DNA from 4 places in the Pseudomaricurvus sp. ABR4_320 genome. Region 1 is predicted to be linked to each of the others. Evidence: predicted binding sites of a transcription regulator. Region 1 holds the regulator's gene; each other region holds the start of a gene.

Region 1 (4,334 bases):
GCGATCCGATTATTGGCCATGTCAGTGCTGGCAAGGGATTGGTGATCCACAGAGACACCTGCCGCAATATCGCCGATGTACGAGACAATCCGGAAAAAATCAGCAGCGTGCGCTGGGCTCCGGATATTAGCGGGGAATTTCTGGCAGAAATCCGGGTTGAAGTTGAGTCAGAAAGAGGCATTATTGCATCTCTGGCGACGCGTATCGCAGAACTCAAAGGTAATATCGAACAGGTAAACGTTGATGAGCGCGACGCACACAACAGTGTGATCAAGTTTACTCTGGGGGTCGCCAATCGTGTTCACTTGGCCACCATTATGCGGAGGCTGAGATCTGTTCCCTCTGTGATTCGCATTATTCGTAGTAAAAGCTAACTTGGAAGACCATTATGACCAACAAGGCCATCATCAGCACCCCGAATGCTCCAGCGGCAATCGGCACCTATTCTCAAGCCGTAAAGGTCAACAATACCACCTATATTTCCGGACAAATTCCATTAGTTCCGGAAACCATGGAAATGGTATCTGACGATTTTGTTGAACAAGCACACCAAGTCTTCAAAAATTTGCAGGCGGTCTGCAACGCAGCCGGCGGCGATCTGAAAGACATCGTGAAACTGACGATCTTTATGCAGGACCTGTCAAACTTCCCACTGGTTAACGAAGTGATGGGCCAATATTTCGAAGAGCCTTATCCCGCTCGTGCAGCCGTCGGCATTAAAGAGCTTCCAAAAGCGGCGCAAATTGAAGCTGACGCCATTATGGTCATCTAAACCGGCTCACGCTACTGAGCAGGTACTCTTTATTCTGTAACCTGCTCGACAATCTTCTGAACCGGAAAAATACAGGTAAACGTAGACCCTTTCCCCTTGCGACTACGGATATTCAAACGACCGCCATGACGTAAGAGCACGTGCTTAACGATGGCCAGGCCCAATCCGGTACCTCCCGTTGACGTCGCACGACTGTCGTCGACGCGATAAAAGCGCTCCGTAAGCCGGGGCAAATGGACCGGATCAATACCATCACCGCGATCTTTGATCATTACCATAAGCCCTTGGGGATGCTTGCGCACGGTTACGGTAATTTCGCTCTCTGCCGGAGTGTATTTGACCGCATTAAAAACCAGATTTGAAAACGCACTTTGCAGCTCTTTTTCATTCCCCAAAAGTACAATATCTTCATTGCATTTGTAGCGAAATTCATGGTTTTTGTCAGCTGACAGGAGTGTTGCATCGGCAATAATCTGCTCCAACATCGGCGTCAGAGGAACAGATCGATGACGCGGAAGACTTTCATTGGTTTCCAGTTTAGAAAGCTCGATCAGATCCTGAATAAGATTGGTCATGCGCGTGCACTGACCGTCCATTTGATCGACCGCCTTCGCCCATTTTTCGGGCATATCCGGACTCATGGCGAGCGTCCCGACGTAACCTCGAATCACTGTCAGAGGGGTACGCAATTCATGAGACACATTGGCAACAAAGTCTTTGCGCATTTGTTCCAACTTAAAGATACGGGAGATATCCCGCACGACCACCAATGTCTCACCTTTACCAAACCGCGTTACCTGATATTGCAGCCGAGCACCGTTTGAATTTGGAGACGGCATATCAATGGGCTCAACGAAATCCCCGGCGTGCATATAGCGGACAAATTCAGGATGACGGATAAAGTTTAACAGTGGACTGCCAGTATCTGGACGACGCAAACCTAGCATTTGCCGCGCGGTCTCGTTAAACCATTCAATCGTATCGTTGTTACTGAGCAGGATAACACCATCGGGCAGGGCTGCGGCGGTGCGCTGTACTCGCTCAATTGTTGCCAAAAGTTGCAGACGTTCTCTTTGCTGCTCGCGGCGTAATTTGGCAATGAGATAAAAGATATCATCCCATAGCCCACTGGCTTGAGGCTGCCGCCCCGACGCACGATCAATCAACCAATGGTGCAGATTACGTAGATTCCAGAGCGTCCAGATAAAGTAAACCAGCATCCCCAGAAATAAGGAGCTGAGTAGGTAACCCGAGGCAAGTCCGAACAACAAGCAGAGCGTGAACAGTAAAATCAGCCGTGTGACTTCACTGGCGATGCCCTTACCCAGGCTGCGCTCACTACTGCCCGGTTCGGATGAGGTATTGTGAATCGGTGTAATACGAGGTCCAGCGTCCAAATCAGGTTTCTTTTGCAGCAACTTTCAACGAAAAGCGGTAACCGGCGCCACGTACCGTTTGTACAAACCGGTCGTGATCATCCAGCTGCAGAGCTTTGCGCAACCGGCGAATATGTACATCAACCGTACGCTCTTCAACATACACATTGCCACCCCAGACATGGTCCAGCAATTGGCTGCGAGTGTACACCCGTTCCTGATGCGTAAGAAAAAATTCCAATAAACGATATTCTGTCGGCCCCATCTGCACCGGTTCTTCATTGATGGTGACCCGATGGCTGATTGGGTCGAGCACCAGACCTTCCACACTGATCGGGACCGCTTCAGTCTGGTCGGTACGCCTCAGTACTGCTTTCAGACGAGCGACAAGCTCTCTGGGGGAAAAGGGCTTGGTGATGTAATCATCGGCACCAACTTCAAGGCCCTGAACTTTGTTGTCCTCATCGCTTTTGGCAGTCAGCATGATGACTGGAATTGCAGAGGTGACCTCTTCGCGACGCAATCGACGCGCCAACTCAATACCACTGGTACCTGGTAGCATCCAATCCAAAAGGATCAAATCCGGCTTACGATCAACAATAATGCTGTGTGCTGATTGTGCATCAGCGGCCTCCAGACAATGGTAGTCTGCCATTTCCAGTGCGACCCGCAACATGTCACGAATTGGGGCTTCGTCGTCAACAACCAGAATGGTTTTCTGGGGCATGTTTCCTGCCTCTGTAAAAATAAGTTGCCGCCATTAAATAACCTTTTGATTAAATTTTTGTTACAACTTTAAGTCAGGTATTGCATGACGGCAAAGACTGTTTCACCAGAGCCAGTAAAAGTCAGCAAGGATTCCGGCAAATATGACGCCACCCACCCAATTATTGTTGAGAAATGCAGTGAAACACGCCTTGCGCTCACGAAACTGTATTAGATACTGCTGATAAACAAACAAAGCGAGAACGACCACCAGGCTCGATTCGTAGATCCAACCCAGATCAAAGCGTTCTCCGACCAGCTTCATGGCAAATATAAACAGCACTTGCAAAATAGCTGTGATAGCGCGATCCGCCTCACCAAATAAAATGGCGGTCGACTTAATGCCGATTTTTAGATCATCCTCACGATCTACCATGGCATAGAAAGTATCGTAGATTACCGTCCAGATAACCGCCGCAACGAATAACAACCAGATGGCGCTGTCGAGGTAGCCTCTCTGGGCCGCAAAGGCCATGGGAATTCCCCAGGAGAAGGCCGCTCCGAGTACCAATTGGGGTAAATGTGTGTGACGTTTTGCAAACGGGTAACAAGCCGCCAACAACAGAGCTGGAACTGACAAAGCAATCGTTAGAACATTCGTAAACAGCACCAGAATGAAAGAGATCAGTACCAGAATCGTAAACAAGCTCAATGCCTGTCGCGGGCTGACTCGTTTCTGGGCCATGGGCCTGTGCTGGGTCCGCTCGACCGCGCCGTCAAAATTGCGATCGGCGTAGTCATTGATAACGCAACCCGCAGCTCGCATAAGCGTGACACCGACAACAAAAATGACGATCAACACGGGATCAGGATGCCCTGAACCAGCAATCCACAAAGACCAGAGTGTCGGCCACAGCAACAACAATGTGCCGATCGGTCGATCAAAACGCATCAATTGCCAATAGTCGCGCCAACCGGGAGATGGAGTTTCCATGTGAGCCGAGGCCAGATTTTTCATAATGATGGAATGTTATCGGGAGTTTCTACGGGTCAATGCTGCGACAGATCAAGGATAGATGCGGAATTTTTGCCAATTACGCTTTATCCTGAGGACAGCAATTGATTAAAGTCTGCGAACAATAACAAAAGCCGAAACTTTACGGGAGCAGTTATGCACAAAAGTGATATTGTAAACGCGGTAGCCGACCGGACCGACCTAAGCACCACCAAAGCCTCAGATGTGGTGTTTGCCATTTTAGAAGAAATAACCAGCGCTCTGAGTCGCAAAGACTCCGTAACTCTGGTAGGTTTTGGCAGCTTTTCAACTCGAGAGCGAGCTGCCCGCACCGGTCGCAGTCCCTCAACGGGAGAAAGTATCGCAATACCAGCCTCCACATCTGTCGTCTTTAAGCCAGGGAAAGCCCTCAAAGACGCAGTCAATCCCACCTGAATTCAATAATTGATAACCCCAAGAGCCGTTT
Region 2 (4,334 bases), on a different contig from region 1:
TGCTCTGCCTTTTTCGCATAGTCGAGCAGTTCTCGCTGATGTTCGTGAGTTAAATAACTTAATTGCTCCTCGGTATGCGTGGCAGCCCAACTGAAAATGTAAAACAGTAAGACCGTACCAACTCCAACGATCAGGCAGAGTTTCGCTAAGAGACTTTGCTTCATGCGAGAACGTAGCCTTTGCCATGGACGGTTTGCAGACGTCCGCCTTCCCAACCGGCTTCCGTGAGTTTGCGTCTGACACGGCTGAGGTGCATATCCAGACTGCGATCATAGTTGCTAAAGGATCGGTTAAGAACGGTCTGGTAGAGGTAGGCTTTCGTCAGCACGCTCCCTTTTTGCGTAGCGAGAACCCAGAGCAACTTAAATTGTATCGGCGTCAATTCAATGGAAAAGCCGTTCACCGAGACAGTTTGCCTAATTCGGTCGATCTCCAATCCGTTTAAATTCAGCTGTTGATGAGAATCTCCATTCGCATCCGCGTGGGTACGACGCAACACGGCTTCAATGCGCAACAGCAACTCAGTGCGGTTAAAAGGCTTAGTGATGTAATCGTCGGCACCCTGGCTTAACCCAACAATTCGATCCTCTTCGGCACCTTTGGCCGACACCAAAATCACCGGTGTACGCGGCAGTTTACGGGCGCGATTTAGCAGAGACAGACCATCTCGACCAGGCAGCATAATGTCCAACAGAATCAAGTGATAGCGTCGTTTTTCAATCCATTCAAACGCCGTATCTCCGTCAGCACACTGTTCGACGTAAAAGTTGGCCTGAGTCAACATATTACCGAGCTGTTCATTAAGTACGGGATCATCTTCTACAAGTAGAATCTTAAATAACGTCATTGTCTTTGCCCGTTCGGTTACGTCAATGTAACGGTCGTCTTTAACAGGTTTTATCTGGCAAACAACGATAAAAGAAAACTGATCAACAGTCGATGAAAGGGTGGTATACCCGTAGAGTTAGCTGCGGTTAGCGTGCGGATTGCCTGAAGAGAATTATGCAGAAAGTATATTGTGAGGATATTCCGGCGCAGGCGCCGGAATATCTCTTTCCTCTTTAACCAGGCCGTCGATTAACGGCTGCTCAACAAGCTCGATTTCCCACTGTATGCCGCTTCGGCATCCATCATCATCGCGCGCCCCCGTGTAACCATTTGTTCGCCTTGCTGGTTTTCAGTTCGACCTTTCGCTAATTTTTCCTGGCCTTCTTTTACCAGTTTTTGCCCGCGTAAGACGTCCTCTTCAGCATCGGACCAGTGACCGGCAATACCTTTTAAAGCGGTGACTTCGGTTTTTACTTGAGTGGCGTTAATCGCTAAGCCCATTTTGGCAGAGGCGTTGATGTAGGCTTGTTTTTGCAATGCCAAATGCTGGTTGCCCTCGTCGATCATCGCTTCGCCACGCAACACCAACTTTTGACCGTCACGGATGCGTTTTTCCGCGGCGCGAATTTTGTCTTCTCCATCGTTCACTAACTCCTGGCCTTCTTCCCAGTTTGCAGCAAGTTCAGCGGCACGAGCGCCTTCGGATTGCAGCTGTTCAGCGAAGCTTGGGCTTTTACCCATGCTGGCACAGCCGGAGGTTAGGGCAATCATAAAAGCAATAAGAGAAAAAGTTGGAAGATGCTTATTCATTGTTAAATCCTCAATGTCACAGGATTGAAGGCCGTCCTTCAATCTGGCGGGCATCCTAACCCTTGATTTAAAATCGATAAAGCGAATATTATTGCTACTTAATATCGAAATATGTGAATTAAATAGCCGTGGACGTCACTCAAGCCAAAACCTTTCTGGCCATCATTGATGGGGGTAGCTTTTCAACGGCCGCCGCCAGACTGCATGTCACCCAATCGACCGTCAGCGCACGCGTCAAAACCCTCGAAGACCAACTGGGGAAGCCATTATTTCGGCGCAGTCGGGGCGGGTGTGAGCTCACCCACGCTGGCAACCAATTCCAGCGCTTTGCCCGATCCATGGTGAGGGTCTGGGAAGACGCCAAGGTTCAAGTCGCTTTACCGGAAGGCTTTACAGAGGTTCTGGTTATTGGGGGCCAGTACAGCTTGTGGAAAGGTCTGCTGCTGAGCTGGGTAACGGCTTTCCGAAGCCAGTATCCGCACATTGCCCTACGCGGAGAGGTCGGTATGCCGGATGAACTGATGCGGGAAATGAGCGACGGCATTCTGGATATTGCCGTCTTGTACAATCCCAGAGTCAAAGCGGGCACATCCATCGAAAAATTGCTGGATGACCAATTGATTATGGTGACAGCGGCACCGAATACCGCTTTAGAAGCGAACTATGTTTTTATCGATTGGGGGGAGGGGTTTCGAGCCTTCCATGCCGAGCGTTTTCCTCACTTGCAAACCGGCGGAATGGTTTTGGACATAGGTTCGCTGGCAGCGGATCTCATCATTCGCCAGGGTGGATCGGCCTATCTACCGGAGCGTATTGCAAAACCTCATTTGGAAGCAGGGCAGTTGCACAAGGTCGCCAATGCACCCGCGTTCGAATATCCCGCCTATGTCACCTATGCTCAAGAAACGGCAGACTCTGAGGCCATGATTGACGCACTGGCAAGTCTGCGCCAGGCAGCGTCTAAAAGCCTTTAAGAATCGGATTCCAGCTTTTCGCGAATGGCGCCGATCTCGCCCAGAGGGTCGGTTTCACCCATCACTTCACAGAGGGTTAAAAAGAGATCTGCGCTCAGTGTTCCGTTGTTAATCTTGCTGCGTAAATTGACCTCACTGATTTCAATCTGGGCATCAGCTTGGAGTTTATCGGGCAGGTCACGAAATCTTAGCCCCTGGCGGGCCATCGCAGCACGAAAGAAGCGGGTGATCGCTTTACGCTGATTCTCCAGGCGCTTTTTGTTGAGAGCGGAGGCGGTAATGTTGAAATCAGACATAAAATAGCCGCGTTGAAGTTCAAAGCTCGATTATGACATATGTTTTAAATAGATTTCCAATGTAATAAATAAATTACATTTATGATTGACTACATTCAAAATTGGTCGTAACTTACGGCCATCGAAAGTGACTGAATCACCTTTTGACTCTAACTCAACCAAGGAGTGCTCGATGGCATTATCCATTAGCGACATCGGTGTGCTGATCAATAATCAGCCAGACTTAAACGCATCCGTCGAGGAGCGCTGTCTGGCGATCACCAACGATGAAGGTCTGGAAGCCTTTTTAACCATCGGTGAACAGCAAATACTGGTCGAAGCCTTGCTGTTCCCCAAGAGCGCCGTCAAAGACGACGGCGCTCTGAACGATAAAATTCTGCGAACCATGTTTTTGGTTCCCCTGTCTTCCGTCGCCATTAAGCAGATCGGCGGGGACGAGTACTATGTCGCCTTTGGCGCTCTGTCAGTCGACAGCAAAGAGAGCGTCATCGTCGAAGAGGTCACGACACTGTTCGCCAATGTTGATGACTTTATCGAACTCTATTCCGACAACCTTGTGGAGGTTAGCTAATGTCTTTGAGTAAATTATGGACGGCGTTAAAAGGCGGCGTAAACGAGGCGGCGGAAGCTGCGGCCGACTCCCAAGCGTTACGAATTCTGGATCAAGAGTTGCGAGAAGCGAAGAACGAATTGGTCGCCTGCGATCAAAATCTGACCAAAATCATGGCAAAGCGTAAACTGTCTGAAAACAAAGTGACGTCTTTGCAGAGCGATATTGAAACCTACTCCAACCATGCGGTTGCCGCCGCAGAAAAAGGTGATGAGGCGCTGGCCATTGAATGCGCTGAACGGGTTGCGGAGCTGGAAACCCAGGTCCAAAGTGAAGAGGCGATCCTGGCAGGTTTTAAACAATCTGAAGAGGCGTTGAAAGTGAATATCGCCAAAGCCAAGGTCAATGTGCGTCGAATGGAGCAGCAGATCGATCAGATCAAGGCAACGGAGAGCGTTCAGAAAGCGCAAATCGCCGTCAGTACGCGACACATGGGCGCCAACAGCAAGGTAAAAACCGCGCTGGACAGCATGGAGCGGATCAAGGCGCGCCAAGCTCAGCGGGGAGCGGAATTGGAAGCTGCAGAGGAGTTGGCCAGCACCGAATCTGGCTCCAGCCTGGATGAAAAACTGAAACGCGCGGGCATTAGCCCTGGCGGAACCGTAAGCGGAAACGATAAACTGGCGCAAATATTAGCAGCTAAAAAATCCCAGGATTAATCAGGAATGTTGTGGAAGTTGCGTCGGCTGATGTCGGCGCTTTTTTTTCGCGTCGGTCCGCTCGGCGCGTTGTTGGCCGTTCTTGGCTATGTCGTGATCAGTTATATCGGCCTGCGTTTGTGCGGAGAAACCGAATTAACGTCTCCGCCGGTGTTTG
Region 3 (4,334 bases), on a different contig from region 1:
TGAGCCAGATCATGAATCACCAACTGCAAGTCCGCCCCCTGTAAGACCGACAGTTCGCGAGTGGAGTGAATAATGTCTGCTTGCAGCAAATCGGCGTAAAACGATACTAAAAGATCTCTATCGCTGGCGTATAACAGAATGCCAGCACGAGCAGGGCCTGTCATAGGGGGCTCCCAGCAGGCGGTAGCAGGCTACCGCCCGAATTTAAGGTTGGTTATCACTAGCGCCCGGTTTTTACATATCGCAAACAGGCACCACGGTTTTTGAAGGTCGCGCCATTGGCTTTACCGACTTTCTTCCAAAGCTGCCCCCGACAGTGAGCCCGCTTTTTCGCTTCTACGACAAGACCAATCAGTATGGGATCGTGATCAGAACTGCGATACGCGTTGGGCTCGAAAAGCGCGTCCTGAGCATCTAATTTAAACGAGGTATCATAATCGAGAATATCCGGTTCATCGGCGTTAATGTGCCAGGGCTTCGCAGAACGGATACGAGATACCATGGCACGACTGGCGAGTGCGTGATCCAAATACCCGACTTCACCATCGTACACATATGAATACGCGAAGGGGCCACCATAACGCTTCACCAAATCAACGAAGCCCGCGTCTTGAAGTGTTGAGATGGGATCCTCATGGTCATAGGAATTCAAATCCCCAACGATGATTGACTGCTTGGAGCCAGAGTTTGTCGGGTCACTATCCAGCCATTCAGCGAGCGCTTCCGCAGCCAAAGTGCGGGTGTGATTACAATTGCCTTGGCCATCCTGCAAATCAACGTCGCCGATATCTTCACAGTCTGAGCCTTTGGATTTCAAATGATTGACGGCGACCGTGAAGATACCGCCCGTTACATCGGCAAAAGACTGGGCTAAAGCCGGACGGTTTTTATCGTCTATAAATCGCGCATCGACATCGCTATTGAGCACGGCAAAGTCGCCCACAGGTTTCACTTTCCAGCGCTTGTAGATCAACGCCACTTTGATCGCATCAGTACCAATTGTGCCCGTATCAATATAGCGATACGCATCACTGCCCGTCGCTTCATTCAAACCATCGACCAGATCGGCTACGGCAGCTGACGGATTATTTTCAACCTCGATCAAACCGACAACGTCGGCATTTAACGCTTTAATTGCAGTCACAACTTTTGCGCGCTGGCGCTCGAACTCCTGGGGTTGATCTGCATCTGCACCACGACATTCCATACCGCCACTGGGGCCACAGAGATCGTTGCCATCATCGAGACTGGTAAAGTAGTTGAGCACATTAAACGCGGAAACCTTAAGTTGACCTCCAACCGCCGGAGCCCATTTGGGACGAGGATTGGCCACTCGATAATCTGCACCGGCCGTTGGCTGGACGCGATAGAGATCAAAGCGATAATCGAGAACGCCCGTCGCATTGGCGACGACATCCCCACCTCGAAAACGATTTTCCAACGAGAAGACTTCGCCATTGGGGTGCATCGCCGGATCCGGGTTTTGGGAAGAGCGACCATCATCGAGGGTAATCTTACTCAGTAAATTACGCGCGGCACGGATCTCGTAACCATTTGATCCTGGATTTCTTACCGCTGTTGGCACCATAAGACGACGCTCTTTATTCAAAGGCTTCGCCAAGACGATTTCACCGTAGCGATCAAAATTGAAAAACTCGCTGATGACCAGGCGCTGCGGAAATCTGACACGCATCCCCTCATAGGCTTCAAGGTCGTCCAGGGAATTTACCGGTAAGGTGAGATCCGTGAGCACGGGTAAAGCGGCATCCTGACCGACGACTTCTACAGTCGCGGAATCTCCCGTTACGGAAATTTGCGTTAGTCCATTGTATTCGGAAACCTCACCGGTCACTCTAACAAGGTCACCAACCTGGACGTCTACAGCGCCGCTACCATCGTATACGAACACACCTTCCGATGTTGCTGGATTCGCATCCGCGTCGGCGTCTTCTTCCTGCACGTAAAAACCAGCCAAATCAAAATCGTCACTGTCGCCCGCTTGAAAATCGCCAACAACAACCCCTTCTACAGAGACCGTCTCTCCAGTTAACAGAGAACTCTCACCACTGCCTTGAACTTCGTGTATTTTCACACTGAGAACGCCCGGTTCAGAGGTTCCCCCAGAACAATCGGTCTCCAGAGACTCATCAATGATCAGGTTCTGGAAAGCAAAGGCTTCACTGCCCCCATCAGTGCTGGTCTCGAGCTGTAACGTCAAGGTGGATCCCGCGGGCGTCAGAGCTTCAAACTGAGCCATGGTGTTGGTCAGAATTTGCTCTTGCAGCAGCATCGGATCACTCAGCTCGTAGCTATCACCGTTTTCGAGCAGGTACACCTGCGACCCGTCCTCGTTAACAGAAGAGGTAAACAAGGTTTGAAAGTCGCTGCCATCGACAGACGCTCGCCACTCAAAATAATCGGATGCCTCAAAATCACCCATCGCACCGACGTCCAGGCTAACCGCCAGGCAACTGGCGCTGGTCGCCGGCATGGCAAACGTCCAGGTTGCTGTCAGCGGGCCATTGGTATCGCTGTTGACGGTATCCGTCACGCCAAAAAAGATGTCGGTGTTATCAGCACCAATAATGCCCAGTGAATCCGTGGGAAAGCCAGCCAGAGTGTCATCCAGAAGCGCAAAAGGTACATCATCGACACCTCGCTGATATTTACCAAAACCGTCCCCGGCACTGCTGAAGCCTTCAGCGTAGTCCTGAGTGAAATCGGTTAAATTGGCACTGGTACTGCCCACCATATCGTAGGCAAGCTGAGCGGTGGAACCGCAGGAGACAGTCAATAGTGTTAACGGCAAGTAGTATTGCAGGTGCTTCATAGAGGAAATTCCAAATACTCAATGGTTATTTCACTGGGACTTATTGCATAAACGAATCCCAAAGGTATTTCCTCAATTGAAACACGGAATTTCTACAGCTTTATGTCATTGAAATGACAGTGTACGGCCAGCAGAGCTGATTTTTGCCTGCTAGAGGACCAAGCCTTTCCCCAATTTTCCGCACAACATGTTGTACTATTAACTACCGAGCTTGATGAATTTTGTGGAGGAGACCGTGTCACCGACAACACACTGTAGCCGCGGAGTAACACTGGCAAATGTCACCTGGCCAACCTCGAAAACCCTCGGCTTGGACCGAGTGATCGACGCAGCGATACGGGATCAGCGCATTGTCGGTACCGTTGTTATGGTGGCACAGGGCGGTAAACGTGTTTACTGTCGCGCTGCTGGAGACGCCGATCGGGAAGAGAAACACCCCATGACGCCGACAACCCCCTTTCGCCTGGCCAGCGTCACAAAAGCTTTCACCGCGTTGGCGGCCATCCGTTTAATGTCAGAGGGCAAGCTGCACTGGAAAGATCCTGTCACCGCCTGGCTACCCTGGTTTCGCCCCATCGCTGCGGATGGCACACAGCCGCATATCACCGTTGCACACCTGTTGACACATACCGCGGGGCTTGATTACGGTTTCCAGCAGTTGCCGCAGGGTCTCTACCAAACGGCAGGCGTTTCCGACGGTATTGACGACTCACAATTGTCTTTGAAGGAAAACCTAAGCAAACTCGCCACTGTGCCTCTCGACCTCTTGCCCGGACAAGCCTGGCGCTACTCTGTCGCCACGGACGTTCTCGGTGCGGTGGTCGCAGCGGCCAACCAATCGACGCTTGAAACAGCTATCGACACATTACTCACATCGCCTTTGGAGCTCGATGCCAGCTTTCACTGGCAAGGGCCGGCCCTGGCTACCCCCTATTATAATAGTGCCGGAGCGCCCCGACGAATGGCCGGTAAAACGCGAGTCCCATTACCGGACTTGGCGCCACTGTCCGTCAGTTTTGATCCTCAGAGAATCGCTCATCTCCTCGTCTTTCCCTCCGGCGGTGGAGGTATGGCTGCCTCCGCCGACAGCGTGCTGCGCCTGCTCGAGTGCTATCGACAAGGCGCACTGCTGCCCGCCCCCTGGACACTTGCCGCGCGGCTGGACCGCCTGAGTGCCGACATGGAAAGCATGTACCCAGGATGGGGCTTTGCCTGGCTCGGAGGTTACCGTCGCCCGAATGGGAAGACCAGCAATCCAGCGTTGCCCACATCCCCTTTGTCGCCGGGCTCTGTCTGTTGGGGCGGCGTCTACGGTCATAGCTGGGCCATGGATTTTCAAAGAGATTTGACGCTAGTGTGCCTAACCAATACCACCTTTGAGGGCGTGAACGGACGCTATCCTGCGCAGGTTTTGGCCGCCGCTTGCGCCGCAGCCGAGCCCTAATTGCGAGATCTGGTACGTCATTAACAAAAGTTTGTTTAGGAACCCCTTTTGACGTCTGCA
Region 4 (4,334 bases), on a different contig from region 1:
TTTGCTGTTACAGACAGTAGAACTCCGTGCATCTCGTTTAAGAAGCTCGCTATGAATACGCCACGCCACAGCCACAATTATCAGCAGCCATCTACCAAGAATGTCCGTCGTGTGCGGCTTGTCTTTGTCGTCACACTGATTACGATGGTTATCGAAATCGCTGTCGGCACCTGGGCTGGCTCCATGGCGCTGTTGGCGGATGGTTGGCATATGGGGACTCACGCAGCAGCATTCGCCCTGGCAATGTTTACTTACTACTACGCCAGTCAGCACGCGACCGATAAGACATTCAGTTTTGGTACCGGCAAAGTCCAGTACCTGGGGGGATTTGCCAGTGCCGTCGCGTTGTTGGTGGTTGCCCTGTTAATGGCGGTGGAGTCGATGGGGCGTTTGTTTCACCCTGAAACCATTCGCTTTAACGAGGCGATACTGGTTGCCGTTATCGGTCTTGCCGTCAACGTTTTTTCTGTCTTTATTCTTCACGACGATCATCATCATCACCACGACCACGACCACGACCACGACCACGACCACGACCACGACCACGCAGACCACAATTTAAAGGCGGCGTATTTTCATGTTTTGGCAGACGCATTGACCTCCATCCTCGCGATTGCCGCCCTGATACTGGGGCGCTATCTCGGCTGGATATGGCTGGATGCGGTGATGGGAATGGTTGGCGCTGCGATTATTACACATTGGGCTGTACAGTTAATTAAGGAGAGCAGTCGGGTGTTGCTGGACCGCTCTTCATTGGACTCCGATGCCATTACGCGTGAGCTTGAGGAGCGGCTAGGGGTCGATGTTTACGATTTACATGTATGGACAGTGGCGCAAAACCATCAGGCTGCCATTGTAGCGGTGGTAACGGACTCGCCGTTCGATGAGCAAGCGCTGCGATTGCTGCTCGACAGCCGAATTCCAAATCTCTCCCATCTCACGGTTGAAGTGATGGCAGGCGAGTCTTACGTCCTTGAGACATAATTTGCCGATCGCTTGTGTTGAATTTTCAAGCTTTGGCAGTTTATCCACGCTTGTCATAATAGTGTCACCCTGTCTCCTTTAAGGTAGCGACCATTTAGATCCATCAGCGCGGGTTGGAATGGTAAAACTGCTGTCATCAATTATTGCGTTACTCTCGCGATTTTTTGGACTTTTGCGACGCAACCCCAGCTGTCCTCTGCCGCTGAACCGGCCCGTAACCATCGACATCGACAATCTGCATCTTCGAGGCGAAGTCGATTCCCGGTATCTGTCTTTTTCTATTGATATTTCTGTCTTGGTTGGTGGTTTTTGGTGGGAGGGGTCCATGGACGTTAGGCGAGGTCTCGGTGCCTTGCGAATTCCTCCTCTCAACCTTGATGCGCCAAAGCTGGAAAACCTGGTCCGTTCACTGGGGCCAGCCTATTTGCGTATTGGTGGATCCGAAGCCGACAAAATTCATTATTTCGAAGCGCCATTAGGCGAAAAAGACCCGCTGCTGCTTACCCGAGAACAGTGGGATCGACTGCACGATTTTTTACGGCGTTGCGACCTCAAGCTGATGTTCACCTGCAAATATGGACTGTTTAAACGCCATGAGCATGGTCGCTGGCAGGGGGATGAACTGATCGCTCTGTTGGAATATTCTCGTGCTCAGGGCTATGACATCGATGTGTTTGAGCTCGGCAATGAACTTAATGCCTATTGGGCGTTTCACGGATTGCGTTCACAACCGCGGGCGGTCAATCTGGCGCGGGATTATGATCGTTTTAGCGCGTTGGTACACAGTTACTTCCCTAAAGCCCGTATTTGTGGCCCCGGCAGTGCGTTTTGGCCCAGGTTAGGCGAAACCCTGCGACCGATCAGCAACATTACGCCGAAATTTCTCAGCTCATTAAAAACGCGCCTTGATATTGTCGACTGGCATTATTATCCCTTTCAAAGTGAGCGCAGTCCGGTGCGAACGAGGTCTGCGCATCTTCACCATTTGCTAGCGCCAAAATCGTTTGAGGACTACCGGAAATTTTGTCAGCAGCTCAATCGTCTTAGAGCTAAGTATCAGCCTCAGGCGGTACTCTGGACTGGAGAAACAGGATCGGCACAATGTGGAGGCCAACCGGATTTGTCAGACCGGTGGGCATCGAGCTTTTGGTGGGCAGATCAATTGGGTCAGGGTGCTGTCAGCGGCCAGAAAGTGGTGGTACGGCAATCGCTGATAGGTGGTGATTATGGAATGATCGCCCGTCTTACCTTAAAGCCGAGGCCCGATTTTTGGGTGAGTTGGCTATGGTCACAGGTCATGGGGACCAAGGTGTATGGCGCAGTGTCTGATCATCCTTCAATCAGAGCGTATTTGCATTCGGGGCGCTCTGGCGGCTTTGTGTTGTTACTGATTAACCTGAATGATGAAATTGTGCCTATCAATTTACGCTGTCTCATTCCGTCCCACTTGTTGAGGGGCTATGAGATGTCTGCCAAAAAGCTCACCAGTCGTCGGGTGCGCATCAACGGAGAGAAAGCCCGCTTTAAAGGTGGCAAGGTAACCCTCGACAGCTTTCCTGAAAAGGTATTTGACGGCGTCATCCCACCTTACAGCATCGGCTTTTGGCGCTTAGAGCAACAAAAATTACTGCCCGTACCAAGCGGTGAATAACCCGTCTGACGCGACGGAGAGGGTGATTTAAGTGCCAAGTTTCTGTCGATCAACCTTTCAATGACGTTTTCTCACACTGATCGTCTACACTGATCAGAGTAGTGCACTTTCCGGAAAAGGATTTGCAGATGTCACTGTTTGGTAATCTGTCCATCAGCACCAAGATACTTTTAATACCAGGGATTTCGGTTATAGGATTTCTGGTGTTTTTTTTTGTCGTGTCGGCAACCGGTGCCCGTAATACCGATTTGCTTGAGCGCGTTCAGCAAAAATATTTTCCGCTGTTGGAGCTGGCCAACACCAACAGTGTTTTGTTAGATCGCATGGAGGAGGCTCTGTCGCGTGCTGTCAGTACGGGTGAGCTGGAGGACGTTGATCTGGCCGAGCAGTTGGCTGCAAACATTCGTGAAAATCTCGAGCAGCAGCGAGAGCTAGGCCCAGAACAGTCCTCACAATTGTTAACCAGCGAGGCGGATTTACGCCGCTATACCGAGCTTTCTTTTGCGCTGACACGCAATATGATTTCCGGCGATATTGATTTCGATCAGATATTGGTTACTGCGGAAAAAAAGAAGCAGGCACTGGAGAGCTTGTCTAACTCGCTAAAGTCATTGAAGTCCAGCAGTCACGAAGACCTGACCCAGCAAATTACGCAAGCGAAAACGGCTCAAACCCGGTTGATTACTACCGGGGTTTTGGTGGGGCTGTGTACATTGGGATTGCTGATTGTTATCTCTTTGTTGGTCAGTGGTGCAATCAGCCGCCATGTTCGTCAAATTTCAGGGTCGTTACAGGCCATGGCGGAAGGTGATGGTGATCTCAGCAGGCGTCTTCCGGAAGGTGATAAGGACGAGCTCGGTGAGTTGGCTAAATGGTTTAATCTCTTTGTGGACAAGCTGCATGGCACCATCCGTGAAGTGGTTAATGTCATTGAGCCGCTGAATCGTGTCACTCAAAACCTTGGCGACGTTTCTTCTGAAACGGCGTCGATTGCCTCGGGACAGCGCCAATCCTCGGACACTGCCCTGGCGAAAATGCAAGATATGCTGGCGCGGGCGGAAGAAGTGTCTGCCAGTGCCCAGGCGGCGGCCGATGCGGCTACAAAAGCCGATCATTCTGCACAGCAGGGAAATGACATCGTTCAGGGAACGGTTACCGCGATCGATGAGTTGGCTGGAGAGGTTGAGCGTGCCGCAGAGGTTATAACGGGGTTGGAATCGGATACGGAAAATGTTGCCGGTATTCTCGACGTTATCAGAGGGGTCGCTGAACAAACCAACCTCCTGGCTTTGAATGCTGCGATTGAAGCGGCCAGAGCGGGAGAGCAGGGTAGAGGCTTTGCGGTGGTAGCCGATGAAGTCCGTACTTTGGCATCGAGAACCCAGGAATCTACGCGGGAAATTCAACGAATGATCGAGCAGCTGCAGAGTGCTGCTCAGTCTGCGGTTAGCGTCATGACCCAGGGCAAAGAAAAGGCGAAAAGCAGCAACGAAAAAGCGTTGGCAACCGGCGCTGCATTGGAGGCGATTACCGGCAGTGTGGCATCGATAACATCCATGAATCAAACCATCGAAAATGCGATTGGCCAACAGTTGTCGGCGGCATCAGATATTGAATCCAGCGTGCAGGAAATGAGTAGTGCCTGCCAAAGTGCACAAACGAGTGCTGAGAAGGTGACAAGCATATCTGTGTCTTTGAA

Evidence for each region. The regulator PhoB, encoded in region 1, activates phosphate uptake and scavenging genes when phosphate is short. The targets are predictions, from matches to a motif close to TGTCATAAANNTGTAACA.
Region 2: the regulator PhoB is predicted to act here: its motif matches at 2,969-2,986, upstream of ACXAFR_RS22515 (DUF6471 domain-containing protein).
Region 3: the regulator PhoB is predicted to act here: its motif matches at 2,932-2,949, upstream of ACXAFR_RS15835 (ExeM/NucH family extracellular endonuclease).
Region 4: the regulator PhoB is predicted to act here: its motif matches at 1,036-1,053, upstream of ACXAFR_RS21460 (glycosyl hydrolase family 79 N-terminal domain-containing protein).

The regions. Positions count from the first base shown of each region.
Region 1 covers NZ_JBSWVF010000006.1:219,834-224,167, reverse strand. Annotated here, with positions in the region: gene spoT (bifunctional GTP diphosphokinase/guanosine-3',5'-bis pyrophosphate 3'-pyrophosphohydrolase) at 1-374, shown strand, start outside; gene ACXAFR_RS14415 (RidA family protein) at 389-772, shown strand; gene phoR (phosphate regulon sensor histidine kinase PhoR) at 802-2,169, opposite strand; gene phoB (phosphate regulon transcriptional regulator PhoB) at 2,171-2,875, opposite strand; gene ubiA (4-hydroxybenzoate octaprenyltransferase) at 2,978-3,847, opposite strand; gene ACXAFR_RS14395 (HU family DNA-binding protein) at 4,025-4,303, shown strand.
Region 2 covers NZ_JBSWVF010000016.1:83,583-87,916, forward strand. Annotated here, with positions in the region: gene ACXAFR_RS22495 (sensor histidine kinase) at 1-164, opposite strand, end outside; gene ACXAFR_RS22500 (response regulator transcription factor) at 161-847, opposite strand; gene ACXAFR_RS22505 (hypothetical protein) at 1,078-1,638, opposite strand; gene ACXAFR_RS22510 (LysR family transcriptional regulator) at 1,767-2,612, shown strand; gene ACXAFR_RS22515 (DUF6471 domain-containing protein) at 2,609-2,908, opposite strand; gene ACXAFR_RS22520 (DUF2170 family protein) at 3,081-3,479, shown strand; gene ACXAFR_RS22525 (PspA/IM30 family protein) at 3,479-4,177, shown strand; gene ACXAFR_RS22530 (ion channel) at 4,184-4,334, shown strand, end outside.
Region 3 covers NZ_JBSWVF010000007.1:152,195-156,528, reverse strand. Annotated here, with positions in the region: gene ACXAFR_RS15840 (VOC family protein) at 1-164, opposite strand, end outside; gene ACXAFR_RS15835 (ExeM/NucH family extracellular endonuclease) at 221-2,830, opposite strand; gene ACXAFR_RS15830 (serine hydrolase domain-containing protein) at 3,066-4,274, shown strand.
Region 4 covers NZ_JBSWVF010000014.1:64,448-68,781, forward strand. Annotated here, with positions in the region: gene dmeF (CDF family Co(II)/Ni(II) efflux transporter DmeF) at 52-984, shown strand; gene ACXAFR_RS21460 (glycosyl hydrolase family 79 N-terminal domain-containing protein) at 1,103-2,635, shown strand; gene ACXAFR_RS21465 (methyl-accepting chemotaxis protein) at 2,764-4,334, shown strand, end outside.